Regions from separate parts of the Mesorhizobium sp. P2_E7 genome, predicted to be linked through region 1. Evidence: predicted binding sites of a transcription regulator. Region 1 holds the regulator's gene; the other holds the start of a gene.
What was found. Region 1 encodes PhoB, which activates phosphate uptake and scavenging genes when phosphate is short. Its sites were predicted from a motif close to TGTCATNNANCTGTCAT; they were not measured.

Region 1 (10,966 bases):
CGACGCCAGCCTGGTGAAGAGCCTCGCCAAGGGTTTGCGCCGGCTCGATGCCGCTACGCCGCTTCCCGCCACCTTCGCTGAATTGCAGCCGTTGCTCATCGCCAAGGGCGTGGCGCTGGCCACCGACACGCAGGACTACATGATTCCGATCGCCGTCGAGGCCAACAAGGTCCAGGACAGGCTCGGCCTGTTTGGCGCGGTGATCACACTTGCACTGTCGATCGCCGGCGCCTTCTATGCGCTGCGGCAGATCGCGCCGCGCGCCAGGGCGCGCAACAATGTCGAGAGGCTGATGCTGTGGGGGCTGCTTGCGGCCTCGACCATCGCCATCCTGACCACGGTCGGCATCGTGCTGTCGATGCTGTTCCAGACCATCACCTTCTTCGAAAGCGTGTCGCCGATGAGCTTCTTCTTCGGCACAGTGTGGGATCCGCGCTTCGCCGCCGCCGGTTCGGGCGGCAGCCAGGGCCAGTTCGGCCTGATCCCGCTTCTCGCCGGCACGCTCTACATTGCCGCCGTCGCGCTGCTGGTGGCCGTGCCGGTCGGGTTGATGTCGGCGGTCTACATGTCCGAATATGCCTCGCGCAGCGTGCGCTCGGTGGTCAAGCCGGCGCTGGAATTGCTGGCTGGCATCCCGACCATCGTCTACGGCATCTTCGCCGTGGTCACGCTCGGGCCATTCATGCGCGACCTGTCGGCGGCACTCACCGGCGGCTCGCCGTTCATCCAGGGCCAGAGCATCTTCACCGCTGGCCTGGTGATGGGCGTGATGCTGATCCCGGTCGTGTCGTCGCTGTCCGACGACATCATCACCGCGGTGCCTCGCGCCATGCGTGACGGCTCGCTCGGCCTGGGCGCCACGCGCTCGGAGACGATCAAGCGGGTGATCCTGCCGGCGGCACTGCCCGGCATCGTCGGTGCCATCCTGCTAACTGCGTCGCGCGCCATCGGCGAAACGATGATCGTCGTGCTGGCGGCCGGCGTCGCCGCCAATCTCACCGCCAATCCATTCGAGGCGATGACGACCATCACCGTCAAGATCGTCAACCAGCTGACCGGCGATCTCGAGTTCAACTCACCGCAGACGCTGGTCGCCTTCGCGCTCGGCCTGACGCTGTTCGCGCTGACGCTGGTGATGAACATTGTCGCCCTCTACATCGTGCGCAAGTACCGGGAGCAGTACGAATGACCGACATCCCCCTGGACACGATGGCGGGTGCTGTCGCGCGCCCGCGCCGCGACATCGGGCTGAAGGCGCGCTACGCCGCCGAACGCCGCTTCCGCATCTATGGTGTGATTGCGATCTCGGTCGGCCTGGCGTTCCTGGCCATCATGCTGATCACCATCGTCTCGAAAGGCTACACCGCCTTCTGGCAGACGACGGTGACGCTGCCGATAACCTTCGACGAGAAGGTGATCGATCCCTCCGGCAAGCGCGCCACCGATCCGAACGTGCTGATCAAGGCGAACTATCCCAAGCTCGCCGAAAACGCACTGGTCGCCAAACTCGGCATCGATCCCGCCAACAAGCCGATGATGCTGAAGCTCAAGGGCTTCCTGTCGGAGGGCGCCCGCGTCCAGCTGCGCGACATCGTCGCCGCCGATCCCTCGGTGATCGGCACGACGCGTGACGTCAACATCCTGGCCGCCGCCAATCTCGACTCCGCCTTCAAGGGCCAGATCGACCTCAGTGTCGATGAAGCCCGCCGCAAGGTGTCCAACCAGCAGATCGATTGGATGAACAAGCTCAAGGCCGATGGCGTGATGGCCGAGCATTTCAATACGGGCCTGTTCACCTATGGCGCCTCCAGCCGGCCTGAGACGTCGGGCATGGGCGTGGCGATCATCGGCTCGTTCTACATGATGGTGATCGTGCTGTTGCTGGCGCTGCCGATCGGCGTCGCCGCCTCGATCTATCTTGAGGAATTCGCCAAGAAGAACCGCTTCACCGACCTGATCGAAGTCAACATCAATAATCTGGCGGCGGTGCCGTCGATCGTCTTCGGCCTGCTCGGGCTTGCCGTGTTCATCAACTTCCTCGGCATGCCGCGCTCGGCCGCCTTCGTCGGCGGCCTGGTGCTGACATTGATGACGCTGCCGACCATCATCATTGCCACGCGCGCCGCCCTTGCGGCGGTGCCGCCGTCGATCCGCTCGGCAGCGCTTGGGCTTGGCGCCTCCAAGATGCAGATGGTGTTCCAGCACATCCTGCCGCTGGCCGCGCCCGGCATCCTGACCGGCACCATCATCGGCCTGGCGCGCGCGTTGGGTGAGACCGCACCACTGCTTCTGATCGGCATGGTCGCCTTTGTCGCCGACTATCCGAAGACACCTTTCGACCCGGCAACCGCGCTACCGGTGCAGATCTACATGTGGGCAAACGAGGCCGAACGCGCTTTTGTCGAGCGCATGTCCGGCGCCATCATCATCCTGCTGGTCTTCCTCATGGCCATGAACATCACCGCGATCGTGCTTCGGCGCCGGTTCGAGCGGCGCTGGTAGAAAAAAGGCAATTTGGTATGAACATCATGACCGAACAGTCCCTTGAAAACGCAGTGGGCGACAAAATGAACGCCAAGTCGAACGAAGTGATCAAGATGCGCGGCGACAAGGTCGGCGTGTTCTACGGCGAGAAGCAGGCGCTGTTCGACGTCAATCTCGACGTCCGCCAAAACCAGGTGACCGCGCTGATCGGCCCGTCCGGCTGCGGCAAGTCGACCTTCCTGCGCTGCCTCAACCGCATGAACGACACCATCGATTCAGCGCGGGTGACCGGCAAGATCACGCTCGATGAGGACGACATCTACGACAAGAACATCGACGTCGTCGAACTCAGGGCTCGCGTCGGCATGGTGTTCCAGAAGCCCAATCCGTTCCCGAAGTCGATCTACGAGAACGTCGCCTACGGCCCGCGCATCCATGGCCTGGCCAAGCGCAAGTCCGACATGGACCAGATCGTCGAGTCGAGCCTGAAGAAGGCGGCGATCTGGAACGAGGTCAAGGACCGCCTGCAGGAACCCGGCACTGGCCTGTCCGGCGGCCAGCAGCAGCGCCTGTGCATCGCGCGCGCCATCGCGGTCTCGCCGGAAGTGATCCTGATGGATGAGCCCTGCTCGGCGCTCGACCCGATCGCCACCGCCCGCGTCGAGGAGCTGATCGACGAACTGCGCCAGAACTACACTATCGTCATCGTCACCCACTCGATGCAGCAGGCAGCGCGCGTGTCGCAACGCACGGCGATGTTCCACCTCGGCTACCTGGTCGAGGAGGGCGCCACCGACAAGATGTTCACCAATCCCGACGACAAGCGCACCCAGGACTACATTACCGGCCGCTTCGGCTGAGCCGTCCAGCGGTTGAATTTTCAGGCACGAGGACCAGGATCATGGGTGAACATACCGTCGCCTCCTTCGATGAAGAGTTGGGCCAGATCAGCAAGCTGATCCGCGACATGGGCGATCTGGCCGGGTCGATGGTCAGCGGCTCGACCAAAGCGCTGCTCACGTCGGACAACGCGCTGGCGCAGCGTGTGGTTTCCGATGATGCCATCATGGACGCGCGCCAGCGTGAACTCGACGACCGCGCCATCACGCTCATCGCCAAGCGCCAGCCGATGGCCAACGATCTGCGCGCCGTGGTCGGTTCGATCCGCATGGCCGGCGACCTCGAGCGCATCGGCGATCTCGCCAAGAACATCGCCAAGCGCGTCGGCACTGTGGGCTTGAGCGTCACGCCGCGCGACCTCTCGCATTCCATCGATGCGATGGCACAACTGGTGCTGATCCAGGTGCAAGGGGTGGTCGAGGAATATGCCGCCGCCGATGCGGCCGCGCTGGCGAAGCTCAGGAATGAGGACGAGCGCATCGACGTCAAATACACGTCGGTGTTTCGTGAACTCTTGACCTACATGATGGAAGACCCGCGCAACATCACTGCCTGCACGCATCTTCTGTTCTGCGCCAAGAATCTGGAGCGCATCGGCGATCATGTCACCAACATCGCTGAAAATGCGTATTATGTGCTGACCGGCCAGCAATTGCCTGCCAATCGCCCGAAGCAGGACGAGACGGCGATGGCCACGTCGGCCTGACAAGGGTGAACTGCTGATGATTGCGCCACGCATCATGGTCGTGGAGGATGAGGAGCCGCTGGGCGTGCTCCTCCGCTACAACCTCGAATCCGAAGGCTACCAGGTCGAAGTGGTAACGCGCGGCGACGAGGCCGAAATCCGGCTGCAGGAAAATGTGCCCGACCTTCTGGTGCTCGACTGGATGGTGCCGGCGGTGTCCGGCATCGAGCTTTGCCGGCGGCTCAGGATGCGGCCCGAGACCGAGCGATTGCCGATCATCATGCTGACCGCGCGTGGCGAGGAGAGCGACCGCGTGCGCGGGCTTTCGACCGGCGCCGACGATTATCTGGTCAAGCCGTTCTCGACGCCGGAATTCATGGCGCGCGTGAAGGCGCTGCTGCGCCGCGCCAAGCCGGAAGTCCTGTCCAGCGTGCTCAAGGTCGGCGACATCGTGCTCGACCGTGAATCGCACCGAGTCTACCGCAAGAAGAGCGAGATCCGACTGGGGCCGACCGAGTTCCGCCTGCTCGAATTTATGATGCGCCACCCCGGCCGTGTGTTCTCACGCAGCCAGCTGCTCGACAATGTCTGGGGCGAGACGATCTACATCGACGAACGCACGGTCGACGTGCATGTCGGTCGCTTGCGCAAGGCGGTCAACAATGGCCGCATGCCGGACGTCATCCGCACCATCCGCGGCGCCGGCTACGCCATCCGCGAAGACTAGAGCCCGGCGCGCCGGGCCGTCGCCGGCCTCTCAGGCGACGTGCTTGCCGGTCTTCGCTTGAATGCCGGGCGCGAAAATCTCCTGGTCGACGAAGCTTAGCGCCCGCATGGCGCAGCCCTCGCGGATCAACGGCAGTTCGTTGGGCTCGGTGTCGAAGGAGATCGACTTCGAGTGCTGGCCGCCGGCGGTCTGGGCGATCGCCTCGCGCAATGCCGGCTCGATCAGGTCGAAGGCGGCGGCGCTGACACCGACCATGGCGACAGGGGCGGGGTCGATCAGCGCGAACAGGCTGCCAAGGCCGAAGCCGAGCGCCTCGCCCGCCTTGCGATAGGCTTCGCGCTCCGGGCCATCCGTCTCGCGGGCGCGTGCGGCCAGCGCCCGCATGTCGGCGTCGCCGACATCGACCGGTTCGGCATCCTCGCTCATCATCTTTGCGCTGCGCCAGATAGCGTAGTTGCCGGCATAGGCCTCGACGCAGCCGCGCCGCCCGCAACGGCACAGCGCGCCGCCGGGCCGGTGGATCATGTGGCCGAACTCGCCGCCGGACGAATGGGTGCCGGTGAACAGTTCGCCCTTCAGCACCAGCCCCATGCCGATGCCATGCGAGAGCAGGATGGCGATGAAATCGTCGCGATAGCGGTCAGGCTGGCGCCATTGCAGCGCCACCGCCATCATGTTGCAGTCGTTTTCCATGGTGGCCGGAATGCCGAATTCCGCTTCCAGTATGTCGGCGAAGGCAATGTCGGTCAGCGGTGTGATCGGCGACCACAGCATGGCGCGCGCATGCGAATCGGTGATGCCCTGAATGCCCATGGCAATGCGGGCGACGCTCTGGACGTCGAGGTCGGGATCCTCGAGCCGGCGTCTGACAATGGCAGTGCATTCGCCGATCAGTTCGTCGCGCGAAATGGTCAGCGTGTCGAGCCGGCGCTGTTCCTCGGCGACCACCTGGCCGGCATAGTCAATGACGGTGACGGAGAGGAAGTTCAGCGACAGCACCACGGTCATCACCGCCGCCGCTTCCGGGTTGAGGCCAAGGCCGACCTGCGGCCGGCCGCGTTTCAGCGCGCCGGTCTCGCCGGGCTTGCTTTCGGCCAGGATGCCTTCCGCAATCAAATCCGACGAGATCGCCGATATGGTCGAATGGCTGAGGCCGGTGGTCGCCGCGATCTCGGTCCGCGACGGTTGGCCGGCACGGCGCACGGCCGAAATCACCATCGCACGGTTGCGACGGCGCAAATCGTCGTGGCGGATTCCAACCGACATTTTTGTTTCCTCCCGGTCCTCCTCGCGCCTCATGATAATGAAGGCGGTCAGGGGCGCTACGCAAATATTGGCAGAAGCCGGCGGCGCTGTCATTGTTTATTGCGAGTCTCGAAAAAATTCGCGGAGGCCATCAGATTCCATCAGAATCGATGTTGACAGCGCCTCGCCGTTGGACCAGTATTTTTTCGAGGCTCGAAAAAATAGAGCCTCTGTGTGCCGGCCTTCGGGCCAGTTTTGTCGCGCCGCGCGCGGCGCAGGGAGGATTAACATGAACAGATTTGCAGCCGCCATGCTGGCGGGTGTCGCCATGTCGCTGACGCTGGTGTCGGTCGCGCAGGCGAAGGACAAGGTCATCGGCGTGTCGTGGTCGAACTTCCAGGAAGAGCGCTGGAAGACCGACGAAGCGGCGATGAAGGCGGCGATCGAGGCTGCCGGCGACAAGTATATTTCCGCCGACGCGCAGTCCAATCCCGGCAAGCAGCTGACTGACGTCGAAAGCCTGATCTCGCAGGGCGCCAATTCGCTGATCATCCTGGCGCAGGATGCCTCCGCCATTGGCCCGGCGGTGCAGAAGGCGCTGGACGAAGGCATTCCGGTGGTCGGCTATGACCGCCTGATCGAGAACAAGGACGTCTTCTACCTGACCTTCGACAACAAGGAAGTCGGCCGCATGCAGGCTCGTGAAGTGTTCAAGGCCAAGCCGGAAGGCAACTATGTCTTCATCAAGGGCTCGGGCTCCGATCCGAATGCGGATTTCCTGTTCGCGGGCTCGATGGAAGTGCTCAAGGAAGCCATTGACTCGGGAAAGATCAAGAATGTCGGCGAAGCCTATACGGACGGCTGGCTGCCGGCCAACGCGCAGAAGAACATGGAACAGTTCCTGACCGCCAACGACAACAAGGTCGATGCCGTGGTCGCGGCCAATGACGGCACCGCCGGCGGCGTTGTCGCCGCGCTGACGGCGCAGGGCCTTGCCGGAACGGTTCCCGTCTCGGGCCAGGACGGCGACCATGCCGCTCTGAACCGCATCGCGCTCGGGACCCAGACCGTATCGGTGTGGAAAGACGCGCGCGAGCTCGGCAAGAACGCCGCCGAGATCGCCTCGCAGCTCGCCGACGGCAAGAAGACGAGCGATATCGCCGGCGCCAAGGATTTCACCACGCCTGGCGGCAACACCGTCAAGTCGCTGTTCTTGACCCCCGTCGCGATCACCAAGGACAACCTCAACGTCGTCATCGACGCCGGCTGGATCAAGAAGGACGAAGTCTGCACCGGCGTCGCCGCCGGCAGCGTCGCAGCCTGCAACTAAGCTTGGTCTGTTTCCATTCGATATCGACGCCGCGGCCCAAAGCCGCGGCGTTTTCTCAACAAGATTTGTGTTTCCGCCAGAGGCGGCTAACTTCTAGGCTGTGGTCCGGCATCCGCGTCAGACGGCAAGCCGCTGGGAGGACATCATGACCGACACAACCTCGCCTTCGCAGGCCGACACAGCGCGTGCGTCGGAACTCGGCCCGGTCGCCCGGTTCCTGAAGGCGACCGAGATCGACACCCGCATGCTCGGCATGATCGGCGCGCTGGTGATCATCTGGATCGGCCTGCATATCCTGTCGGGTGGTCTCTTTCTGACGCCGCGCAATTTGTGGAACCTGTCGGTGCAGACATCAGCCGTCGCCATCATGGCTTGCGGCATGGTGCTGGTCATCGTCATGCGCAACATCGACCTATCCATTGGCTCGGCCGAAGGGGTGATAGGCATGGTGATGGGCTTTGCCCAGGTGCACTTTCTGGTGCGCTTCATCGGGCTGGAACTCGGCAATCCGTGGATCTGGGTTCTGGCTTTGGTCATCGGCCTGGCGCTCGGTCTTCTCATCGGTGCCTTCCAGGGCTTCATAATCGCCTATCTCGAAGTGCCGGCCTTCATCGTCACGCTGGGCGGCCTGTTGGTCTGGCGCGGCGCAGCGTGGTGGGTGACCAGCGGCCAGACCGTGGCGCCGCTCGACGCCACTTTCCAGCTGATGGGCGGTGGTCCCGCCGGGTCGATCGGCGCGACCTGGAGCTGGGTTGTGGGCGTCGTCGCCTGCCTTGCCGTGGTGTTTGCGTTGTTCAACGGGCGCGTGCAGCGCAAGCGCTTCCGCTTCCCGCTGCGCCCGGTCTGGGCCGAAACCCTGATGGGCACCGTTGCCTGCGCAATCATCCTGGGCGCGGTGTGGGTGGCCAATTCCTATCCATGGCCGGTCGGCATCGTGAACCGCTATGCGGCCGCCCACAACATCACCGTGCCCGATGGCGGACTGTTCATTGCGCATGGCATCGCCATTCCTGTGCTCATGGCAATCGCGGTCGGCGTTGTCATGACGTTCATCACCAACCGGACGCGCTTCGGCCGCTACGTCTTTGCCATAGGCGGCAATCCGGAAGCCGCCAATCTGGCGGGCATCAACACGCGCTGGATCACCATGAAGGTGTTCATGATCATGGGCGTGCTGGCAACGATCGCCGCGGCGATCTCATCGGCCCGGCTGAATTCGGCCACCAATGCGCTTGGCACGCTGGACGAGCTGCTGGTGATTGCCGCCGCCGTCATCGGCGGTACCTCGCTCGCCGGCGGTTCGGGAACCATCATCGGTGCCATGCTCGGCGCGCTTTTGATGCAGTCGCTTCAGTCCGGCATGGTGCTGCTCGGTGTCGACTCGCCGCTGCAGAGCATCGTCGTCGGCGCCGTGCTCGTCATCGCGGTGTTTCTCGACACCGTCTACCGCAAGCGGGTTTAGGGAGAACGATCATGACTGAGAAAACCGCTCCCTCCGCTGCTCCCGCGGGCACGCCACTGGTCGACATGCGCAACGTCTCGATCGCTTTCGGCGGCATCCGCGCCGTTGACGATGCCTCGGTCGATCTGTTCCCTGGCGAAGTGATGGCGCTGCTTGGCCACAACGGCGCCGGCAAATCGACGCTGATCAAGATCCTGTCCGGCGCCTACAAGCGCGATGCCGGCCAGATTTTCGTCAACGGCCAGGAGGCTTCGATTTCCAACCCGCGCGATGCCAAGAAATACGGCATCGAAACCATCTACCAGACGCTGGCGTTGGCCGACAATGTCGACGCCGCCGCCAATCTGTTCCTCGGCCGCGAAATCATGACGGCCTGGGGCACGCTCGACGATGTCGCCATGGAGGCCGAAGCACGCAAGGTGATGGGCCGGCTCAATCCGCGCTTCCAGCGCTTCAAAGACCCGGTGATCAAGCTGTCGGGCGGCCAGCGCCAGTCGGTGGCGATTGCCCGCGCCATCCTGTTCAACGCGCGCATCCTGATCATGGACGAACCGACGGCGGCTCTTGGTCCGCAGGAAACGGCGCAGGTCGGCGAGCTGGTCAAGCAACTCAAGGCCGACGGCATCGGCATCTTCCTGATCAGCCATGACATCCACGACGTGTTCGAACTTGCCGACCGCGTCTGCGTGATGAAGAACGGCCAGGTCGTCGGTACCGCGCGCACCACCGACGTCACCCAGGACGAGGTGCTCGGCATGATCATCCTCGGCAAGTGTCCGCCCGGCGCCATTCCGGGTCCGGGCGCGCTGAAGATCGCCGCCTGAGACAAACACTATTATCGGCTGACGGTCATCTTCTCCGATGCGCGATCGATAAGCCGGCTAACATCTGGAACGTGATGTGCCAGCTGTCACGATGGTTTGGCCTCGCCATTGTGTTGGCGCGGTGACGTGCCATAAAGGTCCCAGAGACATGGGCCGCAGCATCCTTTGAAGAAGTTTTTCCCGATCGTCGCCTTCATTGCCGTCGCGCTTATCAGCCTGACGATGGCAGGCTTCGCCTACTTCGCCACCCAGGAGGCGGCACGGATCAAATTCGAGGCGACGGCCGACGATGCGCTCAACCGCATCGAAAGCCGCATCGACCTGCATCTGTCGCTGCTGCGCTCGACGCAGGCACTGTTCGACGCCCGCAATGGCGAGATTTCGCGAAGCGAATTCGAGGCCTTCTTCAGTGCGCTCGATGTCGACAGCAATTTTGCCGGCCTGCGCGGCATCGGCTATCTCAGGCTGGCCAAAGCCGGCGACGAAGCGGCGGTCGAGCGCGACATGTTGCGCGACCGTGGCGTGCCACACGCTGTCTATCCGGACTCGTCACAGTCCTGGCGCACGCCTATCGTGCTGTTCGAACCGCTCGACCCCTCCAACGAGTCGACCATCGGCTACGACATGTTCACCGAACCGGTGCGGCGCGAAGCGATCGAAAAAGCGATGGCCGATGACGCGCAGCATGCAAGCGGTCTGGTTCAACTCGGCCAGGGCACGGGTGCGGCGCAGACTTTTACCGGCTTCCTGGTCTTCGTCAGGCTCAATGTCGAAACCGCGCCGGATGGCATCAACGCGTCCAGATCGTCGACTTCAGGCTTTCTCTACGCCGCTTTCCGCGCCCGCGATCTGTTCCAGACCGCGCTCAGCCGCTCACCGCTGCTGCCGGTCAACACTGAGGTCTATGACGGCAAGGTCGACGCCGGCAATCTTCTGTTCCAGTCGGAAACGCCGCCGGTTTCGAGCTTTGGCGACAGGCTGCTGGTGACGCGCAAGATCATCGTCGCCGGCCGGCCGTGGACGGTGCTGTTTCGGCCGACCAGCGCTTTCTCGCAGCCGTCGTCGCGCGCCATTCCGGTGATGCTCGGCCTGTTCGGGCTGCTCCTGGCCGGCGCCATAGCGCTGGTGGCCCGCTACCAGGAGCGCGCCTATGACGCCAAGTCGCTGTTGCACGAGACGACGGAAAAGAGCCTGCTCGAAAAGGATCTGATGCTGCAGGAGATGAAGCATCGGATCAAGAATTCGATCACACGGGTGCTGGCGATCGCGCGCCAGACGGCAGCACACGCCACCGACGTAAAGGAATTCT
Region 2 (10,966 bases), on a different contig from region 1:
CGGGCAACGTTCTCGTTGTGCTCGGCAAGCGTCGTGGCAAAGACATGGCCACCGGTGCCGTCGGCGACGAAGTAGAGATCGTCGGTCTTCGACGGGTTGGCGACGGCCTCGAGCGCGGCGCGGCCGGGATTGGCGATCGGCGTCGGCGGCAGGCCATTGATGAGGTAGGTGTTGTAAGGCGTCTGCTTCTCGATGTCCGACTGGTAGATCGGCCGGTCGGCGGGTTTGCCCTTGCCGCCGAACAGCCCGTAAATGATGGTCGGATCCGATTGCAGCCGCATGCCCTTCGCCAGACGGTTGAGGAAGACGGCGGCAACGCGCGAGCGCTCGTCGCCCCTGCCGGTTTCCTTTTCGACGATCGAGGCCAAGGTGACGAAGTCGTCGACATTGGCCAGAGGCAGGTCGGGGGCGCGCCGCTGCCAGACCTCGTCGACCAGCTTCTTCTGGTCGGCGAGCAGCTTGTCGACCATCTGCTGGCGCGTGGCGCCACGGGTGAAGCGCAGCGTATCGGTGGCAAGGCTGCCCTCGGCCGGCTTGGTCGCCGGCATGTCCCCGGTCAGCGCATCCTGCTGGGCGACGCGCTGCAGCGCCTGCTCGACCGTCAGCCCCTCGGGAATGGTCAGCGAGTACATCACCGACTTGCCGCTCTTCATAAGCTCCATGATGTCGCGCATGGAGGCGCGCGGCTTGACCTCGTATTCGCCGGCCTTCAGCGCTGAATCATTGCCATAGACGCGAACGCCAATGCGGAAGATGCGGGCGTCGCTGATCAATCCACGCCGTTCAAGCTGGTCGGCGATGTCCTGGACGCCGGTGCTCGGCTTGACCAGGAAGGTGTCGCCGGCGACCGAGGGGCCCGGTTCGTTGAACGCCTGCTTGCCGAAATAGAGCGAGACGCCGGCGGCGAGGATCATCAACATCACCGCGGAGATGACGAAGTTCATGAACACCACGACCTGGCTGCGCGAGGCGCGAGAGCGCTTCGGCGGCGGTGTGCCGGCTTCCGGCCGCAAGGCCTCGGCCGCGGTCTTCGGCACGATCGGGCCGGTCTGCTGGTTTTGTCCGAATTGTCCGCTGCCGCCCGGATTGGTGTTCATAAGCGCCCTACCATCTGATCTCTTAGAGCGACCATGCGTCCGGTTGGACGCACAGCGTGCCCTAACATTTCAAGCCTACGCATCGTGCTTTCAAAAAAAGCGCCTTCGATTTCAGGCCGATGCGACGAATCCCCAGCGGCAGAGTAGGCTCGAATATGGCAAAATTGACGACAGACCGCTGGCGCGCCGGTCGATACCGCAATCAGCCGATATAACGCTGGAACACCAGCGAAGCGTTGGTGCCGCCAAAGCCGAAGGAGTTGGACAATGCCACGTCGATCTGGCGGGGCCGTGGCGTGTTCGCTACCAGATCGATCGCGGTTTCGCGTTCCGGGTTGTCGAGATTGATGGTGGCGGGCGCGATGTTGTCGCGGATGGCGAGGATCGAGAAGATCGCCTCGGCGGCCCCCGCGGCACCCAGGAGATGGCCGATCGACGACTTGGTCGACGACATCGAGATCTTCGAGGCGGCATTGCCGACCAGCCGCTCGACGGCGCCGAGCTCGATCGTGTCGGCCATGGTCGAGGTGCCATGCGCATTGATGTAGTCGAGATCGGCGGGCGTCAGCTTGGCCCGGTTCAGCGCCGCCGTCATGCAGCGGAAGGCGCCGTCGCCGTCTTCGGCGGGTGCGGTGATGTGATAGGCGTCGCCGGTCAGGCCGTAGCCGGTGACCTCGGCATAAATCCTGGCGCCGCGCGCCTTGGCGTGTTCGAGCTCTTCCAGCACGACGACGCCGGCGCCCTCGCCCATCACAAAGCCGTCACGGTCACGGTCATAGGGACGCGAGGCCTTTTCAGGCGTGTCGTTGCGCTCGGTGGACAGTGCCCGGCAAGCGGCGAAGCCGGCAAGCGAAAGCCTGGTCACCGGCGATTCTGCACCGCCGGCCAGCATCACGTCGGCATCGCCGAAGATAATCAGCCGGGCGGCATCGCCAATGGCGTGCGCGCCGGTCGAGCAGGCGGTGACGACGGCGTGGTTGGGGCCTTTCAGCCCGTGCCGGATCGACACCTGGCCGGAGACCAGGTTGATGATGTTACCGGGAATGAAGAACGGGCTGATGCGGCGCGGTCCGCGCTCATGCAGGATCAGCGCATTCTCGGCGATGCCCTCGAGGCCGCCAATGCCGGAGCCGATCATGACGCCGGTGGCGCAACGTTCGGCTTCGGTGCCGGGCTCCCAGCCGGAATCCTTCAGCGCTTCGTCGGCGGCCGCAATCCCGTAAAGGATGAAGTCGCCGATCTTGCGCAGTTCCTTGGGCTCAAGCACAGCTTCGGGATTGAGCGTGCCGTTGGTGCCGTCACCGCGCGGAATGACGTGGGCAATCTTGCAGGCAAGATCTTCCACTTCGAACTCGGTGACGCGCTTGGCGGCGCTGCGGCCGGTCAGCAGTTCCTTCCAGCTGTGCTCGAAGCCCATGCCGAATGGCGAAACCAGGCCAAGGCCCGTGACGACGACACGCCTCATCGCAGGTCCTCCCCGGTGATGACTGCGGATAGCGTCAGGCCGAAGCCTTGTCGATGTACTTCACGGCGTCGCCGACCGTCAGGATGGTCTCGGCCGCATCGTCCGGAATCTCGACGCCGAACTCTTCTTCGAACGCCATGACGAGTTCGACCGTGTCGAGGCTGTCCGCGCCCAGATCATCGATGAAGCTCGCCTGCTCCGTCACCTTGTCGGCATCGACGCCAAGATGTTCGATGACGATCTTCTTGACGCGCTCTGCGGTGTCACTCATTTGGGGCATCCTCGTCTTTTGTTTGTCTGTCTTCGTTAGCGGGCAGAATGCCGCTAATCAAGCTGAAAGATGGTCCTGCCGGAAACGCAACGACGCCGGACCGGTTTTTGCCCGAACCGCCGGGTTGCGGGCCGCATTACACGAAAATTGGCTAAGGTAAAAGGCGAAATGGTCACTTTTCACAAGCCGGCCCTATCCCCTCAAATCATCGCCATGCCGCCGTTGACGTGGATGGTCTGGCCGGTGACGTAGGCGGCTTCGTTGGAGGCGAGATAGGCGACGGCAGACGCCACTTCAACACTCGTGCCCATGCGGCGTGTCGGGATCGCCGCCATGATCGCCTCTTTCTGCTTGTCGTTGAGCTTGTCGGTCATGGCCGATTCGATGAAGCCCGGGGCGACGCAGTTGACGGTGATGTTGCGGGTGGCGATCTCCTGCGCCAGCGACTTGGAAAAGCCGATCATGCCGGCCTTGGAAGCGCAGTAATTGGTCTGGCCTGGATTGCCGGTGACGCCGACCACCGAGGTGATGTTGATGATGCGGCCATGGCGGCGGCGCATCATCGGATGGGTGAGTTCACGGGTCAGCCGGAACACGGCGGTGAGGTTCACTTCCAGCACCGAATCCCAGTCCGCATCCGCCATGCGCACGAACAGGCCGTCCTTGGTGATGCCGGCATTGTTTACCAGTATGTCGACGCCTTCGAGTTCGGCTTCCGCCTTCTGGCCAAGCGCCTTGACTTCGTCGCGGTTCGACAAATTGGCCGGAAACAGCTTTACCCGATCGCCGAGTTCGCCGGCCAGGGTCTCGAGTTTCTCGATGCGGGTGCCGTGCAGGCCGACAATGGCGCCTTGCGCATGCAGCACGCGGGCAATCGCCTCGCCAATCCCTCCCGATGCGCCGGTGACAAGCGCCTTGCGGCCGGTCAGTTCGAACATTTTTTGTCTCCTGATCTTAAGAGAACACCCTTCCCACGGGAGGGGTCAAATCGCCAGTGGATTATGCAAGCGCGGCCAGCGCCGCCTCCACATCGGCGGGCGTGCCGACGGCCGATGTGGCGATGTCGCGGTTGATGCGGCGCGCCAGGCCGGACAGCACCTTGCCGGCGCCGATCTCGTAGAGCGTGGTGACGCCGTTGGCGCCGAACCACTCCACGGTTTCGCGCCAGCGCACGCGACCGGTGATCTGCTCGACCAGGCGCCGCGCGATCTCGTCGGGATCGCTGGTCGGGGTCACGGTGACGTTGGAGACGACGGGAACCACCGGCGCATTTTTCGTCACCCCGGCCAGTGCCTCGCGCATGACATTTGCCGCCGGCGCCATCAGCGCGGAGTGAAAGGGCGCGGAGACCTGCAGCATCAGCGCCCGCTTGGCGCCCTTTTCGGTGCACAGTTTCGCGGCGAGTTCGACCGCAACCTTGGCGCCGGAGATCACCAGCTGGCCGCCGCCATTGTCGTTGGCGATCTGGCAGACCTTGCCGGAGCCGGCTGCGGCTTCAGTGCAAGCGGCTTCGACATCGGGCTGTTCCAGTCCGATGATCGCCGCCATCGCACCCTCGCCGGCCGGCACCGCTGCCTGCATGGCATTGCCGCGGATGCGCAGCAGCCGGGCGGCATCGGCGACCGAGACGAAGCCGGCGGCGGCAAGGGCGGAATATTCGCCGAGCGAATGGCCGGCGACGAAAGCCACCTTGCCCTTCAGCGAAAAGCCGCGCGCTTCCAGCGCCCGCACCGCGGCCAATGACACCGCCATCAGCGCCGGCTGGGCATTGGCGGTCAGGGTCAGCGTCTCTTCCGGGCCTTCCCAGATCACTTTCGACAGCTTTTCACCCAGCGCGTCATCGACTTCCTCGAAGACCCTGCGCGCCTCGGGGAAGGCGTCGGCGAGGTCCTTGCCCATGCCGACAGCCTGGCTGCCCTGTCCCGGAAAGGTGAATACAACGGCCATTTGGGCTCTCTCCAGCGCCTGATTTTTCCTGCCTGTGACGCAAGGCGGACCGCCAAGTCAAGCCCGATGGCGGCATTTCGGCCCTTGTCCGAGGTGGAAGCCAGCCTTGAGTCCCTGTTCCGAAAGGCTTTTTGCCGATCACTCCTGATGAAAACCGCTCACGAATCGTTTGCTGGCTCTTCTTATTTTCGCCACAGGCGCTAGCTTTTGGATGACAGTTCTATGACAGAACGGTGACGCGGGTGGAAAAACGCGTTGCTTGGGCCGGGGGAAGAGACGTGGCAAGGATCAGGAAGGGCGCGGCAGTACCCGCGCCACAGTTCTTGGAAGACGATCCGTCCACCGGCTACCTGCCGGGGCGCAGATGGCCTGTCATCCGCTACGGTCTGGTCACCCTGCTTGCCGCCGCCGTCCTGGTGTTCGCCATCGAATGGATCGTGCGCGGCGACTTCTTCGGCACGGTCGACTTCTTCCTGCAGCCCTTCAAACCCGGCTGGACCACCATCATCGTCTTTGCGCTGGTGCTGATCGGACTGGACGCCGTGCTTGGCCGCAGCCACCAGAGCCTGATGATCGTGGCGCCGCTGACGCTGGCGCTGGCCTTCGTCGGGCACCAGAAGTCGCATTATCTCGGCGATCCGCTCTACCCGACCGATTTCCTCTATTCGCGCCAGATCATGGCATTGATGCCGCTCCTGGTGCGTGAGCGGCCCTGGACGGCCGTGGCCATGGCCGTCGGCATCGTCGCCGGACTGTCGCTGCTGATCTATGGCTGGCGGCTGTGGCGCCGCAAGGTGCCGATCCTCAGCCGCAAGGGGCGACTGGCGCGGCTGACGCTGGCGGTGCCGCTGCTCGCCTTCTTCGTCTCGATCATGGACTACGCCACCTTCTCGTGGACCCGCGACCGGCTGCAGATCATCCCGATCATGTGGGACCAGAAGGAGAACTACGCCTCCAACGGGTTTGCACTGGCTTTCGCGCTCAACGTGCCGATGGCGCATGTCTCTGCGCCGGCCGGCTATTCCGACAAGGCGATCGACGCGATCGACAGGCCTGATGTGACGGCCTCGGTGCCGGACGAGAAACCCGACATCATCGTGGTGATGAGCGAATCCTTCTGGGATCCGACCAAGCTGCCCGGCGTTACCATCACGCCGGACCCGATCCCCAATGTGCGCGCTTTGCGCTCGGGCTACATGTTCTCGCCGGAATTCGGCGGCATGACCGCCAACATCGAATTCGAGGCGCTGACCGGCTTTTCCAACGCCTTCCTGCCGGCGGGCTCAATCCCGTATCAGCAATATGTGCGCACGCCAACACCGTCGCTGGCGACCTTCCTGAAAAGCGAAGGCTACCGGGCGCGCGCCATCCATCCCGGCACCAACTGGTTCTGGAACCGCGGCGCGGTCTATGCCGATTTTGGCTTCAACGATTTCCGCTCGGAAGAGACGCTGCCGCCGCTGGAAAAGCGCGGGCCGCTGGCCTCCGACGCGGCAATGACCGACGAGATCATCGCAGAGGCCGACGCTAGCGACCGGCCGGTGTTCTTCTTCGCCGTCAGCCTGCAGAACCACGGCCCCTACGAGCCGTACCGCTATTACAATCCAACCCACAAGATCGCCGCGCCGATCAGCACGTGGGCGCGGGAATCGCTGCTGAGCTACGCCGAGGGTTCGGCCGATGCCGACCGTGGCCTCGAACGGCTGATCGAATGGGCGAAGAACCGCGAGCGGCCGACGGTCATTGCCTTCTTCGGCGACCATCTGCCGCCGCTTGGTCCCGTCTATGTCGAGACCGGCTTCCTCAAAGACAATGTCGCGCCGCGCAAGGAGCCGACGCCGGAGGCCGCACTTGAGCACCACCAGACGCCGCTGATCATCTGGTCGAACCGCACCGGTCCGGCGCAGGATATGGGGGCGGTCAGCCCGGCCTTCCTGCCCTACCACATCCTGACCACGGCCGGGATCACGCACCCCTACTACACCGGCTTCCTCGGCGCGCTGCGCGAACGCTACCGCGTCGTCGACCGCAATCTTCTGCTGACACCGTCAGGCGAAGCGACGTCCGATTGGGCGCGGCAGAAGGACGTCGATCCGGCGATCAACGATTTCCGCCTGCTGCAATATGACATGATGTTCGGCAAGCGCCGAGCGGCACCAGACTTCTTCCCTGAAACGGTCAACGGTGTCAGCCTGCATATGAGCTGAAGGACGGCGCTTGCGAGAGCCGGGCGGACTCCCGGCGCGCTCAATTCGTTAGTGCAACGGTGCGAACTTGTTGGCGATCTGCTGGAACAAGTCGGGGCGCTTAGCCGGTTTGCTGTGCCGGGGATGCTTTCGACTTGCGACCGGATGTATGGCGGCGCCACCCCGCGACCGACACCTCTTTCCAAAGGAGGCGGTAACAAACCGATCTCAAACAAACCAGTCGGTTGCCAGCCAACACGTTCAACTATAGATTTCGTTCAGGGGATTTCTGCTTGCAGTGATGCGAGCTACGAGGGGAATACTTCGGGGGATGGCAAACGCTGCCGATGTTGTTTTCAGGGAAAAGGAGCTGGACGGGCTGGTTGCCGCCGGTCAGTTTGAATACTTCTTCGATCGGATGCTGGATTTTGCGACGGAATTTGGCACCCGCGACGATCGAAATGAAGCGCTGGTCAGGTGCGGCTCCTTTTCAGACATTGTGAGGCAACTCCGCAAGCAGACTATTACCGAGAGTGATTTCAAGGTTCAGCGCGCCAAATGTGTGTCCGACGCTTTGAACCATAAGGACGATATCTATGAGGCGGTGATCCTGCGGTCGCCGCCGGTTGTTGTTGTCGTCCCACCGCAAGTACCGAATGGCCCTGTACCCGGTGGAACCTCCTGATGTCTGAGAACATCACGACCGAGGCTGAATCCACGCGCCAGGATCTGATGCTTGATCCGGCGTCCGGCGCAGACAGCCTGATCCGGTTCGCCAACATCTTTGCCTTTGATCGAAAACTTCGCCATCGGGCACTTCTGCTCAAGGCGACCTTCTCCGATAGCTCTGAGCAGATCGAGCAGACGAAGCTGCAGACGGAAATGCTTGCGCTGCTGGACAGCATTGTTGCCGACCATGAACATCCACACGAAGACGTCCTGCGCAACAAGCAGGCTTTCGACGAGCGCCTTGACCAGTATCAGCCGGTCGAGCTCGATCGCAGCATCGTGTTCGAATGCCACAATCTCGGGCACACCTACCGGACCGGCAAGCCGGAGGAATTCCGGCTCCATGGCGTCGACCTGAAATTGCGACTGGGCGAGATCACAGGAGTGGTGGGCGAAAACGGCAATGGCAAGACCACATTGTTTCGAATGGTCGTCGGCGAACTGAAGCATATGGAGGGGACGCTCTGCTATCCCTATCTAGGCGCGCCCGCGGAGTCGGTCATCGACTGGTCGAAAGTCAAGGCCCAGATCGCCTATGTGCCGCAATCACTGGCCAAATGGCACGGAACGCTGGAGGAGAACCTGCGGTATGCCGCAGCGACGAAAGGTATCCTCGGCGCTGAAAACGATCGGGAGTTCACCTACGTCGTAGAAAGGTTAGGGCTCGGCGAATACCTTGAGCTTGGCTGGAACGAGTTGTCTGGTGGCTTCAAGCTGCGTTTCGAACTCGCGCGGGCTCTGATCTGGAAGCCCAAATTGCTTGCACTGGATGAGCCGCTGGCAAATCTCGATATCCGATCACAACTTACCGTGCTGCGCGATATCCGCGACCTGTCGCGTTCGATCAGCGATCCGATGGCTGTGCTGCTCAGTTCGCAACATCTGCATGAGGTCGAGGCCATTGCCGATGACATTCTTTTCCTCACCGACGGGCGGGTCGTCTACAATGGCCCGATCGAGGGCGTCGGCGAAAACCGGCGGCAGAACATGTTTGAGCTGGACTGTCGCGACGACATCTCCGAGTTGCGCGAGAAGCTGCGTCGGCCCATGGTGGAACGCGTTTCGTACAATGGAATGTCGTTCGTGGTGACGACCAACCGGCAATTGAGCCGCGAACAGTTTCTAGAGATCCTGAAAGGCCAGAAAGTCGACTTCACCTATTTCCGCGACATCTCCCGTTCGGTGAAGCAGCTCTTTGAATCGGGAGAAGCCGTCTGATGGCAGGGATCATCAATTCAAGGACGAGAATGCTCAGGGGGCTAAGCCACCTGAGCCCGATGCAGCAATTCGACAAGTGGCTGCTGGCAGCGCGGCCCATTATTTGGCGCACAAGCATTCTACACGTGCTGTGGTGGTCGCTGCTCGGGTATTGCGCGCTCTGCGCCCCCGCGGCACTTATTCAAGTTAGTCCCACGGACATTCCCACGCTCGCGACGCTGGACTTCTATGCCCTCTTCATCTGGGTGCCCATTGTATTTGCGATGGCTTACTGGATGTTCTCCCTGTGGCGAATCTCGCCTCCCAGAGTTGACTGGCGAACATTCCTGACCACGCTGCTCTTGTATTTCGTCTGTCTCTACGCCGCAGGAGCCATCCCCACCGGGCTCAATCATATTTTGTCCAGGAAAATTGCCGCCACCCAACCCGACAGTGCGTTTGCGAGCGACTACGACACAATGGCCAAATATGCCTTTGGCCTTTGCTTTGAAGCAAACGACGATCAGGCGAGAAAAGCTACTGCTGCGATATCGCCCAAATATGGATTGAACTCTTCGTTCGACGATTCAAGCTCGTGCGGCAGTTTCGGAACCGAATGCTCCTCTCAGTCATGCGCTACGTTCTCCAACAAGAACAATATTCCCGTTGCCGGAACAGGACTTTCGGACAGAATGCACGTCGTAAAATGGAGCAAGGATTTTGCTGACGGTGGATCCAATGAGATCTCTTCCAGATCGAGCTTTCTTGATCGCAACAGGGCGATCCTTTTCCTTCTGCTGTCTCTTCTCATGGCCACGTGCCATCTCTCGAACAGCGCCTACAATCCCGCCGACTCGGAGCGGCGATTTTCCTGGAGGAAATTAATCCCCAATCCCAAGCGGATTACACCAAATGGCATAATTCGCTGGGATAGAAAACTTCTGGTAGGAAATCCTTATTTTTGGTCTACTGGAATACACATAGTTTTTATTTACAATTTTTTAGTGCAAATTATATCGATATCTATGATAGTTTTACTATTTGTGATTTTTGCATACACGATAGATACCGCATATATCTCGTACATATTTGTGTACGCACTTCTTTTCTTTATACCTCCCATTCTTATTATTACTTTGTTCAAACTTGATCGACATTTCGAATTCAACAATCCTTCAAATCACGTCCTGTACCTTGTATCCAGCTTTTTTTCTTCATCCCTAGGTATTTTTGTTTTATTTCTTATCGCGATATACGTCTACAATGCAATTGATATGGAGCTCGGCACTGCCGTTGCGGCGCTTGGCATACTGTTGGCTCATGGAATATATATGGCGTCAAATTTTTCTTACGCATCAAAGGTATGGGACGTAAAGCTTGCCACCTTCGGCGCTCTATTTTCGATTTTATTATACTTTTCGGTGATAGCTTCGGTTGTAGTTTTCTTTAGTGGCGGAATGACTTATTTGATTGTTTTTTCTATACTTATTATTCCCGCTCTGTCGTTCATAATTTTCTATGTGCCGCGGAAATTTATGAACGGATCTGCAAGCATTTACCTTCTAATGTTTGCGATATTTTCAACACCATCAATTTCATTGCTTATTTTCATACTTATATTTTTGGCGTTTATCGCGTCGAGCATTTATAACTATTTTGATTTTTCCTTTGGTGCCCTTGTGTCATTGGCGGTGCTTCTGGTGGCGTTTCTCCCAATCCTTCTGACGGTCTCTCTGTATCGTCCCGTATTCCGCGCCATCCACCGAATCTACATGGCGCCGGTCGACAGCTGAGGTTATCCATGCACGAAATCCTCCAGGACGCCCAGAACCAGATCGCCGAGGGTTACACGGCGGAAGCGGTAGACCTCTTGCGCAATTTCATCGCCGGCCAGCCGAGAGACGGCAGCCCGGCGGGAAAGAGGATGGCGGGCTTTTACCGCGAACTCATCATGAAGGCCGGCGAAATACGCGACCTGGCCGGAGAACGACGCCGGGGCGTCATCACCCAGGACCAGGCAACGACGCGCAAGGCGCAGATCAACGCTAACGTTCTCGATCTCATCGATGAGATC

Region 2: AC1DYC_RS00135 (LTA synthase family protein) is a predicted target of PhoB. The motif match lies at 4,992-5,008, and genes of this name have one in related genera.

What each region holds. Positions count from the first base shown of each region.
Region 1 is NZ_JBFUER010000003.1:235,710-246,675, reverse strand. Features, by position in the region: gene pstC (phosphate ABC transporter permease subunit PstC) at 1-1,189, shown strand, start outside; gene pstA (phosphate ABC transporter permease PstA) at 1,186-2,502, shown strand; gene pstB (phosphate ABC transporter ATP-binding protein PstB) at 2,520-3,344, shown strand; gene phoU (phosphate signaling complex protein PhoU) at 3,386-4,090, shown strand; gene phoB (phosphate regulon transcriptional regulator PhoB) at 4,107-4,796, shown strand; gene AC1DYC_RS20245 (ROK family protein) at 4,827-6,062, opposite strand; gene xylF (D-xylose ABC transporter substrate-binding protein) at 6,331-7,371, shown strand; gene AC1DYC_RS20235 (sugar ABC transporter permease) at 7,517-8,833, shown strand; gene AC1DYC_RS20230 (ATP-binding cassette domain-containing protein) at 8,845-9,657, shown strand; gene AC1DYC_RS20225 (CHASE domain-containing protein) at 9,823-10,966, shown strand, end outside.
Region 2 is NZ_JBFUER010000001.1:21,861-32,826, reverse strand. Features, by position in the region: gene mltG (endolytic transglycosylase MltG) at 1-1,097, opposite strand, end outside; gene fabF (beta-ketoacyl-ACP synthase II) at 1,300-2,562, opposite strand; gene AC1DYC_RS00150 (acyl carrier protein) at 2,597-2,833, opposite strand; gene fabG (3-oxoacyl-[acyl-carrier-protein] reductase) at 3,034-3,771, opposite strand; gene fabD (ACP S-malonyltransferase) at 3,833-4,780, opposite strand; gene AC1DYC_RS00135 (LTA synthase family protein) at 5,059-6,987, shown strand; gene AC1DYC_RS00130 (hypothetical protein) at 7,298-7,651, shown strand; gene AC1DYC_RS00125 (ABC transporter ATP-binding protein) at 7,651-8,913, shown strand; gene AC1DYC_RS00120 (hypothetical protein) at 8,913-10,685, shown strand; gene AC1DYC_RS00115 (trypsin-like peptidase domain-containing protein) at 10,694-10,966, shown strand, end outside.